2 regions of the Nonomuraea sp. NPDC050383 genome follow, and region 2 is predicted to be linked to the other one. Evidence: riboswitches for the same ligand, from Rfam matches in the RefSeq annotation. Region 2 holds a riboswitch; the other holds the start of a gene.
The links. Region 2 has a riboswitch for cyclic di-AMP ahead of ACIBG4_RS09555 (NlpC/P60 family protein). Riboswitches for the same ligand answer to the same signal wherever they lie in the genome.

Region 1 (6,982 bases), on a different contig from region 2:
AGGCTGCTCGCGGCGGGGGCCCGGCCGGCGGACGTGGGGCAGACCGGCGAGGAGACGTGGCACGTGCTGGCCGACCCGGAGGGCAACGAGTTCTGCCTCCTCCGCATGAGGCTGGACGACTGAGCGCGCCGCCGCTCGCCGGTGCGCGCGAGTGGGCGGCGGCTGGTGGTCAGCCGCGGTCGCCGAGGAGGCGGAGGAGCAGTCGGGGCTCGCCCGGCCAGGCGTCCAGCAGCACCTCGCGGGGCACCTGCCGGGCGGCGTACCGCAGGGCCAGGGCGACCACCACGATGTCGTCCAGCGGGCCGATGACCGGCAGGAACTCCGGGATCAGGTCGATCGGGCTGGCCACCCACACACCCGCGATCACGATCGCGATCTTCGCCCGGCGCGGCACCGCGGGGTCGCTCCGGAGCCTGCGGACGGTGGTCAGGCAGTCGGGGATGAACGCGGCGAGGTCCCGCGCGAGCCCGGGCGGCAGGCGGCGCGCCAGCAGGACGAGCACACCCCACGTGGCCGCCACGCACACGACGGTGACCGCCAGCCCGATCAACCAGCCACGCACGACGTTCCGCCCTCTTCCGAGCCGTGGCGATCACCGCCCGGCCTCCGCACGACCTCACATCACTGTACGGCGACTCCCCGGCACGCCCGCCCCCGTCCGCACACCCGACGGGTCCACATGTCCGCCCCGCGACCGTCCGCACACCCGACGGGTCCACATGTCCGCCCCGCGACCGTCCGCACACCCGACGGGTCCACGTGCCCGGCCCGCGACCGTCCGCCACCGCGTCCACGTGCCCGCCCGTGCGTGGCACCCGCGCCCCGGGCGCCGGACCACAAGCGTCACCCCCGGCTGGCGAAACCGGTAGGGTCGCCTTCCTCTTTCGGTCGCCCCAGGGGGAGGATGGTCCGCATGAACACGCGACCACTCGGACAAACCGCCGTCAGCTCCATCGGTCTCGGCGCGATGCCCATGTCGGTGGCCGGGCACATGCCCGACGAGGCCCAGTCGATCCGGACGATCCACGCGGCGCTCGACGCCGGCGTGACGCTGATCGACACGGCCGACGCCTACACGCCCGCACCCGACGAGGTGGGTCACAACGAGCGGCTGGTCGCCAAGGCGCTCGCGAGCTGGGGCGGTGACGGCGACGCGGTGCTGGTGGCGACCAAGGGCGGTCACACGCGGCCCCCGGACGGCGGCTGGGCCGTGGACGGACGGCCGTCGTACCTGGTCGAGGCGTGCGAGCGATCCCTGAAGGCCCTGGGCGTCGAGGCGATCGGCCTCTACCAGCACCACCGGCCCGACCCGGCCGTGCCGTACGAGGAGACGATCGGCGCGCTGCGCGACCTGCTCGACGCCGGCAAGATCCGGATGGCGGGCATCTCCAACGCGAACCCGCGCCAGATCAGGATCGCCTACGACATCCTCGGCGGCCGGCTGGCGAGTGTGCAGAACCAGTACTCGCCCGCGTTCCGCTCCAGCGAGCCCGAGGTGGACCTGTGCGAGGAGCTGGGCGTGGCGTTCCTGCCGTGGTCGCCGCTGGGCGGGATCAGCGCGGCGGGGCGGCTCGGCGGCGCGCACGAGGGGTTCGCCAGGGTGGCCGAGCAGCGCGGGGTGTCTCCGCAGCGGGTATGCCTGGCCTGGGAGCTGGCGCGCAGCCCGGTCGTAGTCCCGATCCCGGGGGCGAGCCGGCCGGAGAGCATCCTCGACTCGGTGGCGGCGGCGGATTTGGTCCTGACCTCCGAGGAGCTCGCCGCTCTCGGCGGCTGAGGAGGCCCGCCGGTTTCGCGCGGCGGGTTCGGGCGTGCGAAGCTTTGAATGTCCCCAACACCAGGAGGTCCTCATGACGGAAACACCGGAGCCGGAAGCCAGCGAAGCAACTCCCGAGGACGAGTTGAAGCGCAAGTTCCGTGAGGCGCTGGAGCGCAAGCGTGCCCGGCAGGCCGACTCGGGCGCTGGTGGCAGGGGCGGCGACGCTTCCAAGATTCACGGCGCTCACGGACCGGCCGCCAGCAAGCGTTCCTTCCGGCGCAAGAGCGGAGGCTGAGGCGTCCGGAGCACGGGCTGAGACCTGGTTTCCTGGAGGGGTACGGCATGCCGTACCCCTCTTTTTCTTTGCCTGAAAGGTAGATCTTCGCCCGATTTATGGGCTTACCTTTGCTTTTGTCCGGTTCGCTGGCTAGAGTCAAGCGCATTCCGGTCAGTGACCTAGCCCTTCGAGAGGAAGCGGCGACTGGCCGGCGCCGAATCCCGCACCGCGCGGGAACCGGGGACCCACTTCTGGGGTGAATCCGGCCGCACCTGGCCGGTAGGGCATCTCCACGTCCGAACCCGTCAGCTAACCCGGTAGGCGAGATGGAGAGGACAAGACTTTCATGCGCTACCGCGTACCCCCGGACGGGGCAGTGCCACCCGCCGCCTCCTGAGCGGCACCCGTTCCCCCTGACCTTCTCTCGCGCTCTCGCGTAGCGCCCGTTCGGCGTTCTGCCCGGCTACGCGTCCCCATCTCTTCGGAGCGCGCCCCTCTGTACCCCCACGTAAAGGACTTTTTCAACACATGTCCGAACGACTTGGCATGCGTTCCTTCAGCCTCTTCACGGCGGCCGTACTCGGCGCGCTCACCATCGGCGCCGGCACCACGGCCGCGCACGCCGACAGCGACGAAGGCCGGCAGGTTCTCCTCAAGGGCTCGACCACCGCCTCCTACTTCTGGGACGACTCCTCCGGCCGCGCCGGTGACACCGGCCTGCCGGCCAGCGGCAAGCCCATGCAGAAGGGTCTGGCAGCCAGCCCCAGCTGGCCGCTCATGACCGAGGGCTACGTCATGTACAAGGGCAAGAAGGCCCCCTTCTTCGTCGGGGACCGCGGCCCGGGCGTGCCCTCCAGCAGCGGCGTCATGCTCGACCTCGACGCCAAGACCTTCGCCCAGCTCACCGGCGGCCGCTTCAACTCCAGCACCCTCGGTGTGGACGGTGTCGGCGGCCAGGGCCACATCAAGGTGAGCTACGTCATCACCAAGTGGGGCAACGGCGCGGGCAAGAAGAACCACCCGGTCGCCTTCTCCACCGGCGCCTGGCGTCGCGTCGACCACAACCCGGCCAAGCCGCCGGTGCTGGCCGAGGACAAGTCCACCACTCCGGAGGAGTCCGGCGCCGGATCCGCGGGCAAGGGCACCTCCGTCTCGTCCCGTGACAAGGACGACGCCGGCGTGGTGAACGCCTCCGAGACCACCACCCGCACCGAGGCCCGCGACGCCGCCTCCGGCGACGAGGGTCTGAGCACCTCGGCCAGCCTCGCCCTGGTGGGCGTGGCCGCGGTCGGCGGCGGCCTGTACCTCGGCCGCGACCGCCTGCGCAAGCTCGTCCAGCGCTGACCGCCCGGCCCGCATGCCGCCCCCTCAGGCGGCACACGGGCCGGCACCCGACCATCGGCCGGGTCCGGACGCCACCCCGTCCGGTCCGGCCTCCCCCGGGGGCCTGCCTGCCTCTCCATCCAGGCCCCCACCCCGCCACCCCGTTCCGGAACCGCCGCCGCCCCGGCGGTTCCGGGACGGGGTGCGCGCATTTCCGCGCACACGGGTCCCCGCGTGGGGGCTTTACCGGCCCGCGATCAGAATGTCATTCTGTTTCTCGTGACCATGCGAGCGAAGGCCAACGGCATCGAGATCGCCTACGAGAGCTTCGGCGCGGCCGGGGCTCGTCCCCTCCTCCTCGTCATGGGCCTCGGCGCCCAGCTCATCCACTGGGACGACGACCTGTGCCACCTCCTCGCCGAGCAGGGGCACCACGTCGTCCGCTTCGACAACCGCGACGCGGGCCTGTCGACGCACCTGCACGACCTCGGCCAGCCCGTGTTCGGGGGCCCGGCGCCGTACCTGCTGGACGACATGGCCGACGACGCCGCCGGGCTGATGGACGCGCTCGGCTGGAGCGCCGCCCACGTGGTGGGCGCCTCGATGGGCGGCATGATCGCCCAGACGCTGGCCATCCGGCATCCCGGCCGGGTGCTCACGCTCACCTCCATCATGTCCACGCCCGGCTCGCGGGTCGCCCCTCCCACGCCGGCGGCGAGCGCGGTGCTGCTGGCCACGCCGCCCGCCGGGCGCGAGGAGGTGGTCGCGCGGGCCCAGGACGCCTGGGCGTTGATCGGCTCACCCGGCTTCGAGCCGGACCGCGCGCGCATCGCGGACGTGGCCGCCCGCGCGTTCGACCGCTGCTTCGACCCGCCGGGCACCGCGCGCCAGCTCGCGGCCATCATGGCCTCCGGCGACCGCACCGAACGGCTGCGCCGGCTCGACGTGCCGGCGCTCGTGGTCCACGGCGAGGCCGACCAGCTCGTCCCCCTCGCGGGCGGCCGGGCCACCGCCGAGGCCATCCCCGGGGCCAGGCTGCTGACCTTCCCCGGCATGGGCCACGACCTGCCGCGTCCGCTCTGGCCGGACCTCGTCGCCGCCATCGCCAAGCTGACCGCCGGATGACCCCGCCGGCGCCGCCCGGCTAGACGTCCAGCTTCTCCTCGATGGAGCGGAGCTGGTGCCTGGCCATCGCCAGGTTGGCCCGGGCCCGGTCCAGGGCCAGGTAGAGGAACAGGCCCTTGCCGCCGCGCCCGCTGATGGGCCGGATGATGTGGTACTGCGAGCCGAGCGTGATCAGGATGTCCTCGATCGTGTCCTTGAGCCCGAGCGAGTCCATCGTGCGGAGCTTGGCCTTGACCACCTCGGTGTTGCCGGCGCCCGCGACCTGGAGGTCAAGCTCCTTGGAGCCGCCGAGCGAGCCCAGCGTCATGCCGCTGCCGTGGTCGACGACCGCCGCCCCGATGGAGCCGTCGATCGTCATCATCTCCTTGAGAGAGACGTCCATGCTGGCCATGTCATTTCTCCGTTCTCTGCTGATTTCTCTGGTGGACGGTCATCGCGTCCGTGCCGCGATGGCGGCCAGGGCGGCCGCGGTCCTGCGGCCCTCCAGCCGGAGCAGCCCGAGGTTCGTGCCGGGCTGGGCCAGGACTGTGAGGACGATGGTGGGGCCCGCGGCGTAGAACGCGGCGTACCCGGCCGTGCCCGAGATGAGCGTCTCCTCCAGGTCGCCCCTCCCGGAGATCGCGAGCATGCGCCTGCTCATGGCGAGCAGGGCGGCGGTGAGCGCGGCCGTCCGCTCGCCGTTGTCCACGGCGGGGTCGCAGGCGACGGCCAGTCCGTCGACCGTGCAGGCGACGCTGCCGCTGACGTCCGGGGTGCGCTCCCGCAGGAGCACCATCTCCTTGAGCACCTCGTCGTGCAGCTCCACCGGTGGCCTCCTTCTGAACGAGGGCAGTCTCACGACGGTGAGTGGGGGGAACCTCATGCCAGCTCCTCCAGCGCCTTCTTCAGCCGCATGAGCAGGGCCAGATCCCTCGGGTCCGCCGTCACGGCGGGGCCGAGGGGGCGGGCCGCGTGCGGCTGCGCGCCGGCCGCGCCGGCCGCGTGGGGGAGGAGAGGCGGCGGACCGGCCGGCGCCGCGAGCGGCATGCCGGGCGGCCCGCTGGAGACGCCGGGGAACGGGGCGGTGGGAGGGCCGGCCGGATCCGGCGGCTGAGGCGGCGCATCCGCCGGATCCGGGGTCTGGGGGGAGGGGCGGGAGCGCCGGCCGCCGCGTGGCCGCCTGGGCAACGGGGCGTCGTGCTCCCCGCCCGTCGCGGGCTCCGGATGCCCGGGCTCCGACGGCGACCGCGGGTGCGCGGGCGCCTGCGGAGATGTGGGCCGTACGGGCGCCGGCTCCGCGGGCGGGGGCGGGGTGGGGCCGGCGGGCGCGAGCAGCCCGGCCGCCGCCAGCCGTCGTACGGCCAGCAGCACCGAGTACCCGGAGCGGCCCAGCCGCCGGGCCAGGTCCAGCGGGGTGGCCTCGTCGTCGGCGCGGGTGACGACCTCCCACTGGACGGCGCTGAGCGTCACCCCCTGCCCGGGAAGCCGGGGCGCGGGCCGTACCGGAGCGGTGTCCACGTCGGCGGACGGCCAGATCCGGGCCAGGTGCGCCCGGCGGCGGGCGCACTCCCGCACGAGCCCGGACACCTCGAAGTACCACCGGCCGCCCAGCCAGTGCCGCTCGCCGGGCCGGAACTTCGGCCGCGTCCCCGTGGCCGGCAGCAGGAAGAACGCGGCGTCCAGGACGGCGCCCAGCACGCAGTACTGGAGCTCCCCGAGCGTGACCGGGCCCTCGGCGAGCAGCCGCTCGCAGCCGCCGTCCGCCTGGAGGCGGCGCAGCTCGGCCTCGGGGATCCGGCCGCGCGCGGCCAGCAGCCGCTCGACGCCGGGCGTCTGGGCGCACTCCATGTACGTGATCCGTCCCTCGTCGAGGAAGACGGTGCCGGTCCGGCCGACGCGCAGCGCGCCGGTGGGACGGTCGTTGGCGAGGCTCGCCAGCAGCGTGTCGAGGGTCCCCATGGGTCACGCCAGCAGCCGGCCGGAGATGTCCCGCAGGCGGTGGCGCGCGAGCGCGAGGTTCGAGCGCTCCAGGTCGAGGCGGACGTAGATGACCAGCGGCCCCTCGAACGCGGTCTCCATCAGCCTGAGCAGGTGGTGCCCGCGGTCGGTGGTGACGAGTATGTCGTCGATGCGGACCGTGTCGCCGGGGCAGGAGCGTGCCAGGCCGTCCATGGTGGCGCGGAGCGTCTCGGTCAGGGCCGCGGCGGAGTGCTCGGTGTCGACGCCCCGGGGCGCGCCGCTGGCCGCCACCGCCATGCCGCTGGTCTGGTCCAGCAGCATGGCGTCCAGCGCGCCCGGTATGGCCATGACCTCGGCCAGGCAGTCGTCCAGCCCGAGCACGGATCCTCCCCTCGCCGTCCCGAAGACTCCTTGAGGACTGGGACAGCGTAGGAGCGCGCCGGTGTCACGCAGCGGAGCCGGTCGGCAGCGGTACGAAAGCTATACGGCGCGGAAGGAGAAAAACCCCACCGCGGCGCAGCTTTCTCCGAGTTATCCGTATTGAGGATGACTTAGACGAATAT
Region 2 (6,982 bases):
CGCCGCTCCTGCAGGGGATGGATCCGCGCGGACGGTCGTCCGATCACCTTGTCATCGGACGCCGCCGGACGCCGTGTGGTAACCGGCCCGGGAGTGGCCGTCGCCCGCACATGACGTCAGCCGTGTCCGAAACCCCTGCGTCAACATCCTACGTGCCGCGTCAAAGGGCCGCCAATCGTTCATGAACAGGCCCGCCGGCGGTGAAATCCATGGTCTGGTCAGCCCGGTTACCGAGGGCCGGAAGACCGCCCGCCGGGCCTGTCACCAGGCGGCCGGGCGGGCGGGCGGGATTTGCGCGGGAGGACGGCCCGGGCGGATGGGACGGGCCACGGCGAAGAAACAGCGTCCGGAGAGCGCCCGGGCAAAAGGGCTTACGCCGGCGGCATTCGGCGACGGGAAGGAGAACGGGGGTCAGGCCCCAAATACCGGCTCACCCGGCGATACCAAGATCCATAAGGGCGCGGGACGTCCAGTATTTGAGAAGCACAGAAATGATCATGCGCTTATGGCGTTCGCCGGGGTCCTGGGCGAGCGCCATAAGCGCATGGTCCGCGGTCGCTCAGTGGGCCCGCTCGTACTGCTCGACGACGGTGGAGGCGATACGGCCACGCTCACTGACCGGCAGGCCATGAGCCTTCGCCCACTGACGGATCTCCGAGCTCTTCTCGCGGCTCATCGCCCGCTGGCCGCCGCGCCCGCGCCGCCGCGTCGACACGGCGCCTGACCGGCGAGCGTGCTGAACGAAAGGCGAGAGGGCGTCCCGGAGCTTCTTGGCGTTCAGGTCGCTGAGGTCAATCTCATAGGAGGAGCCGTCAATGGCGAAGCTGACCGTCTCATTGGCCTCGCCCCCATCGAGGTCATCGATGAGAATCTCCTGGATCTGCTTGGCCATCTACGCAATCCTTTCCCGGAGCATTGTTTCATTCGCTGGCCCAAACATATACCCGGAAAGGCGCTAAGACAATTCAGAGGTGCGGAGATTCGGCTGACTAGCCGCTCAGTGTGGATCAGTTGCCGTTCTCGGCCTCATCCGGCCGGTTTGACCTGCGCCCGGCCGCCTCCGACCGCACCAACTTCACGACGCCAAAGATGAAGGCGCCGCCGACCACCACCGGGGGGATGAGCGCCGACAATACGTCTGTAACGGCTTGCATTCGTCCTCGCCTCCACAGCGGACGGGGGTTTCAGGGAGCTCCCTTTATGCACCACGGGCGCGGGGAGCATGAGCGGGCCTCATGCCGCTCCAGGTCTCAGGCATCCGCTCACGACCATAGCGGTACGCGAGCGCTCCACGCCTGACAGGGCCACCGACATCGGGCCGCCCTGGTTGCCCCATAGCCTAATGCCAGTCTCTCCAGGCTCCTTACCGGATCAAGGGAAAATTTTGCTGAATGGCATCGCCGCAGGTACGAACCCTCAACGAAGATCTTTGACGACGAACGTTCCGGCCAGCCGGTCATGCGGCCCACGCTGCAGTGGCTTGTCGATCAAGATGATCATCCCCACGGCGAACACGTAGATTCCGCCCAGCAGATTGACCAGCGGAATACCCATCAGCATGACCGGGCCGGGATACACCAGGGCGCGTTTCAGCAGTGCGGCCCGCGGAAGGTCGCGCGGCGTCACCCGAATCTTCATGATCGCCTTGCCGAACGTCCGGCCGGCGCCGGAAAGAGCCACCCACTCATAGGCGGTATATCCCAGCCCGGCCAGGAACCAGGCCGCCACCCCGGGCAGGCGGCCGGCCGTCGCCTCGGACACGCCGACAGTCCGGAAGGCGGCCCATAGGACGATGAACAGAATGTAATAGAAGACCCCGAACACGAGGCCCTCAATGAGGCGCGTGGCAAGCCGTTCCCACCATTCAGCGGGCGTCCCGCCCGGCCGCGCACCCGCCATAACCCACCTCGGCGCCGAACTCGTGGCCTCATATTGCCACGGCCCGGTCCCTCACGTACCCGGGTACAAAACAGAGGCCGGCACGGAGCCGGCCTCTGCTGGGGTTCGCGATTACTTGATCTTGACCACCACGGTGCCGGCCACCTTGTCGGCGAACGTCTGCTGCAGCGGCTTGTCCCAGAGTTGCGACGCGCCGTTCACGGCCACCAGAAGCCAGCCGATGAACGACGAGAGCGGGATGGGGAAGGCGGCGAGAATATAGCCGCCCCATGTCACGCCGGCCCGCTTGAGCGCGACGTCGGTGGGCAGGCCGCCCTGCGGCACGGGGCCGCCGACAGGAGCGATCTTGATGCCCATGACCATCTTGCCGAGGGTCTGGCCCCTCATCTTGGTCATGAGGAATTCGTAGCCGACGTACAGGGCGGTCAGGATGAGGCCGACCAGGATGCCGACCGCCGTTCCGCTGAGCAGGCCGGACGAACTGCCGGTGGACCAGTCGTAGCTGACCGCGAGGAGCGCCACGAGGATGCCCGAGACGATCAGGCCCACCACGAAGAAGATCACCCAGTCGATGAGCCGGGCCACCAGCCGCTGCCACCACTCGGCGAGCGGCGCCGGGGCGCCCGGAGGCTGCACGCCCACCGGCTGGCCGTAGGGCTGGCCGTATCCCGGCTGACCGTAGCCGGGCTGGCCGTACTGCTGCCCCGGGCCGTAGCCCTGCTGCGGCTGCCCGTACCCGGGCTCACCGTAACCGGGCTGGCCGTAGCCCTGCTGACCGTAGCCCTGCTGGGGCTGGCCGTAGCCGGGCTGCGACTGCCCCTGGGGCCCGTAGCCCTGCTGCGGCTGGCCGTAGCCGGGCTGCGAGGGCGGCTGCTGCCCGTACTGCTGCTGGCCTGGCTGGCCGTAGCCCTGCTGCTGGTAGCCCTGCTGCGGCGGGGGCGCGTAGCCGGGCTGGCCGTACTGCTGACCCGAGGGCGGCTGCTGGCCGTACTGCTGCTGCCCGTAGTCGGGTTGGGAGGGCTGCTGCTGGCCGTACTGCGGCTGGCCGGGCTGCCCATAGCCCTGCTGCGGCTGGCCGTAGCCCTGCTGGGGCTGGCCGTAGCCGGGCTGCGACTGACCCTGGGGCCCGTAGCCCTGCTGCGGCTGCCCGTAGCCCGGCTGGGACTGGCCCTGCTGCCCGTAGCCCGGCTGCCCGTACTGCGGCTGGCCGGGCTGACCGGGCTGGCCGTAGCCCTGCTGGGGCTGGCCGTAGCCGGGCTGACCGTAGTCCTCGGCGCGGTAACCCACCACCGTCGCGTCGGGGTCGGCCTCACCGTGGGGACGGTTCGGAGTGTGTTGTCCGTACTCGGGATTCCCGGCAGCGTTCTCGCCGGATTCGTCCTGTGGATACGGCGGCTGTCCGGTGCTCACCGTGTCACCTCGCTTCGAGAGTGCATGTAGCACATGTCAGGACACATGCCTGTGCTGCCCAACGTATCGACATAGGTATCAACAATCACCTTTCTCAGCGGTCAAGGTCGGCGTCACCGGATGTCAGATGGAGCAGCATGCGGGTGTTGCCCAGGGTGTTAGGCTTGACGTGCTCAAGGTCGAGGAACTCCGCCACACCCTCGTCGTACGAGGCCAGCAGCTCGGCGTAGACCTCCGGGGAGACCGGGGTGCCCTGGATCGGGCGGAACCCGTGGCGGGCGAAGAAGTCCACCTCGAACGTCAGGCAGAACACCCGGCTGAGCCCGAGATCCACCGCCGTGCGGGTCAGCGCGGCGACGATCCGGTGGCCGATGCCCAGCCCGCGGAAGGCGGGGTCCACGGCGACGGTCCGGATCTCGGCCAGATCCTCCCAGAGCACATGGAGGGCGCCACAGCCGACGACCTGGCCGCCGCGCTCGGCGACCCAGAACTCCTGCACGTCCTCGTACAGGGTGACCGTGGCCTTCTCCAGAAGGCGAGGACCGGCACCGGCGTAGGTGTCGACCAGGCGCCTGATCGTCCTGACATCCGACGTGCGGGCGCGGCGCACCACGATCTCGGTGTCAGGCACGGTGACTTCGGCGACCTGTTCCATGGGCATCCAGAGTACAGATCCCATTACGGCTCGTACCAAAATCCGCTCCGCCTACGGCATCCGACATGTCACTACCGTGCGCTCCCTTCGGGCAACGTACTGCTCAAGGCATGGCAAAGTAGACATAAAGTCGGACCGGCATCGGGTGACGCATCGTCCACTCGTGACCCTTCGGTAGCGATACCTCTACAGAGTTGGCAGTTCTGGTTGAGCACGAACCCGAGGTGCACTAATGTCCAGCGACGATGTCACCCGCGCGACCCCCGCGCGGAGACGCGCCCAATCCCCGCAGGGGAGCCGGGGACCCGCCGGTGGCGAGCTCTCAGTGCCACCACATGGGGTGAATCCGAGCATCACGCTCGGTAGGGCTGCTCCGGCCCGAACCCGTCAGCTAACCCGGTAGGCGTCGAAGAGAGGAGCTGGTCGGTGAAGCGCACGCGCCGCCGCGGAAGGACGAGAGCGGGCCTGGATGCCCGCCCTCCGAAACAGGCGCTCCTGCGCCGTTTCGCCGTCCTGAGCGCCGCCGTCGTGGCGCTGGCGTTCGCGTTCCCGCCCGGGTCCGCCGCCGCCGACCCCGAGCCCTCCCTGAAGGAGCTGTCCAAGCGGGTCGAGGCGATGCACACCCAGATCGAGACCCTCAGCGAGCAGTACAACGGCTCGCGGGAGAAGCTCAAGACCGCCCGCAAGACCGCCGAGCAGGCCAGGAAGGTCCTGGCGACCAGCCAGGCCGACCTCGACGCCAAGCGCGCCAAGACGAGGCTGCTGGCCCAGCAGGAGTACATGACCGGCGGCTTCAGCCGCGCCATCGCCCTGATGGACGACGGCGACCCCGGCGCGTTCCTCAACCGGGCCGCCACCACCTACGCGCTGGCCCAGGAGGCCGGCGACGAGGTCAACCAGGTCGTCAAGGCCATGGAGACGGCCAAGCGGGCCCAGTCCGAGGCGAAGGCCCACATCGACGAGGTGGAGAAGCTCGTCACCGACCTCGACACGAAGCGCGACAAGATCGTGAAGCTGGTCGCCAAGGTGGAGAGCAACCTGTTCAGGCGGGCGATCGGCGAGGCGGGCCGCCCGGGCACGCCGGCCGTCCGCGTCGCCCTGCCGATCTCGGGCGCCGGCAAGGCCGCCGAGGCGGCCAGGTGGGCGCTCACACAGCAGCTCAAGCCGTACGTCTGGGGGGCCGAGGGGCCGAGCTCGTACGACTGCTCCGGTCTCGTCATGGCCGCCTACCAGCGGGTCGGCATCTCGCTGCCGCACTACACCGGCAGCCAGTGGACCGCCGGCCGGCACATCTCCAGGGAGGAGCTGCGCCCCGGCGACCTGGTCTTCTTCTACGGCGACCTGCACCACGTCGGCATCTACATCGGCGGCAACATGATGGTCCACGCGCCACGCACGGGTGACGTCGTCAGGGTGGCGTCGCTGGCCAACCGGCCGTTCGTGGGCGCCGTCCGCGTCGCCGACTGAACCCTCGACGGGCCGCTCAGATGAGCTGGCGGCGGGCGGCCCAGGCGACTGCCTCGATGGCCGTGGCGACCCCGATGCGGTCGCAGATGCCGCGCAGCCGACGGCGCACGGTGCGCCCGCTGATGTCGAGGCGCCTGCCCACCCGATCGACGGTGACTCCCCTGGCAAGCTCCGCCAGCAAGGCTAGATCGGCGTGGCTAAGCTCAACCTGATCGGTGAGCACATCCATCGGGAGCCCTCCCCCCAACAGCAGTCTCGGAGTCGTCGTCGGCCCGTGCAAAGCTGTTCGCTCCGCAGACGTTAAACGCATACGGGAAAGGCCGTCAAGCGCGATATCCGTGGCACTTGACGGCCGTCATTGACTTGATCCGTCGTATGTGGGGGACTCGGCGAGTGTCGGCACTTCGGGGCACGCTGCGCGATCACAGCGGCCCTTACAGGCCCTCACCGGGAATCCTGACGCGGGCGCCCACCGGCGCATTTGGTCCGGCACGATCCCGCAATTGCGCATGACCCGTTCTCAGGGCCCTTCGCCGTGCCGCCGGTGCGGCGGCACGGCCGGGGCTCAGTGGGCCGGCTTGACGAGCGGGAAGAGGATCGTCTCGCGGATGTTCTTGCCGGTGAACGCCATGATCATCCGGTCGATGCCGGCGCCCATGCCGCCGGTGGGCGGCATCGCGTACTCCAGGGCCTGCAGGAAGTCCTCGTCGAGCTGCATGGCCTCCGGGTCGCCGCCCGCCGCCAGCAGCGACTGCTCGACCAGGCGGCGGCGCTGCTCGACCGGATCGATGAGCTCGGAGTAGGCGGTGCCCAGCTCCGTGCCGAACCCGATGAGGTCCCACTTCTCCGTCAGCAGCGGGTTGTCGCGGTGCTGACGGGTCAGCGGCGAGGTCTCCAGCGGGTAGTCCATGACGAACGTCGGCTGGATGAGCGTGTGCTCCACGAGCGCCTCGAACAGCTCCTGGACCAGCTTGCCGGGACCCCACTTGGGGTCGTGGTGGACGTCGTGCTTGTCCGCCAGGTCGCGCAGGCGCTCGATCGGCGTCTCGGTGGTGATCTCCTCGCCCACCGCCTCCGACACGGCGCCGTACAGCGTGACGCGCGGCCACTCGGGGATGCCCAGGTCCACCTCGACGCCGTCGTGCACGACCACCGAGGTGCCCAGCGCCGCGACCACGGCCTTCTGGTACATCCGCTGGGTCAGGTCGGCCATGTCGTTGTAGTCGAGGTAGGTGCCGTACGCCTCGAGCATGGTGAACTCGGGGTTGTGCGTGGAGTCCGCGCCCTCGTTGCGGAAGTTGCGGTTGATCTCGAAGACCTTCTCGATGCCGCCGACGACGAGCCGCTTGAGGTAGAGCTCGATCGCGATGCGAAGGTAGAGCTCCATGCTGTAGGCGTTGATGTGGGTCTTGAACGGCCGGGCCGTCGCGCCGCCGTGGATCGGCTGGAGCATGGGCGTCTCGACCTCGAGGTAGCCCTCCTCGTGCCAGAAGTCGCGCACCGCGCGCACGGTGGCGCTGCGGATGCGGGCCATCTCCCGCGCCTCGTCGT

Region 1: linked by a shared signal. The riboswitch ahead of ACIBG4_RS12855 (hypothetical protein) and the one ahead of ACIBG4_RS09555 (NlpC/P60 family protein) in region 2 are both predicted to bind cyclic di-AMP.

Annotation. Positions count from the first base shown of each region.
Region 1 is NZ_JBITIP010000004.1:311,181-318,162, reverse strand. Features, by position in the region: gene ACIBG4_RS12875 (VOC family protein) at 1-123, shown strand, start outside; gene ACIBG4_RS12870 (YkvA family protein) at 170-562, opposite strand; gene ACIBG4_RS12865 (aldo/keto reductase) at 914-1,774, shown strand; gene ACIBG4_RS12860 (DUF5302 domain-containing protein) at 1,848-2,051, shown strand; cyclic di-AMP (ydaO/yuaA leader) riboswitch at 2,236-2,372, shown strand; gene ACIBG4_RS12855 (hypothetical protein) at 2,562-3,377, shown strand; gene ACIBG4_RS12850 (alpha/beta fold hydrolase) at 3,642-4,481, shown strand; gene ACIBG4_RS12845 (hypothetical protein) at 4,501-4,872, opposite strand; gene ACIBG4_RS12840 (roadblock/LC7 domain-containing protein) at 4,912-5,343, opposite strand; gene ACIBG4_RS12835 (hypothetical protein) at 5,340-6,419, opposite strand; gene ACIBG4_RS12830 (roadblock/LC7 domain-containing protein) at 6,423-6,800, opposite strand.
Region 2 is NZ_JBITIP010000003.1:270,433-277,414, forward strand. Features, by position in the region: gene ACIBG4_RS09535 (Lsr2 family protein) at 560-892, opposite strand; gene ACIBG4_RS09540 (RDD family protein) at 1,417-1,899, opposite strand; gene ACIBG4_RS09545 (RDD family protein) at 2,011-3,309, opposite strand; gene ACIBG4_RS09550 (amino-acid N-acetyltransferase) at 3,404-3,964, opposite strand; cyclic di-AMP (ydaO/yuaA leader) riboswitch at 4,231-4,385, shown strand; gene ACIBG4_RS09555 (NlpC/P60 family protein) at 4,391-5,431, shown strand; gene ACIBG4_RS09560 (LuxR C-terminal-related transcriptional regulator) at 5,448-5,660, opposite strand; gene lysX (bifunctional lysylphosphatidylglycerol synthetase/lysine--tRNA ligase LysX) at 5,997-6,982, opposite strand, start outside.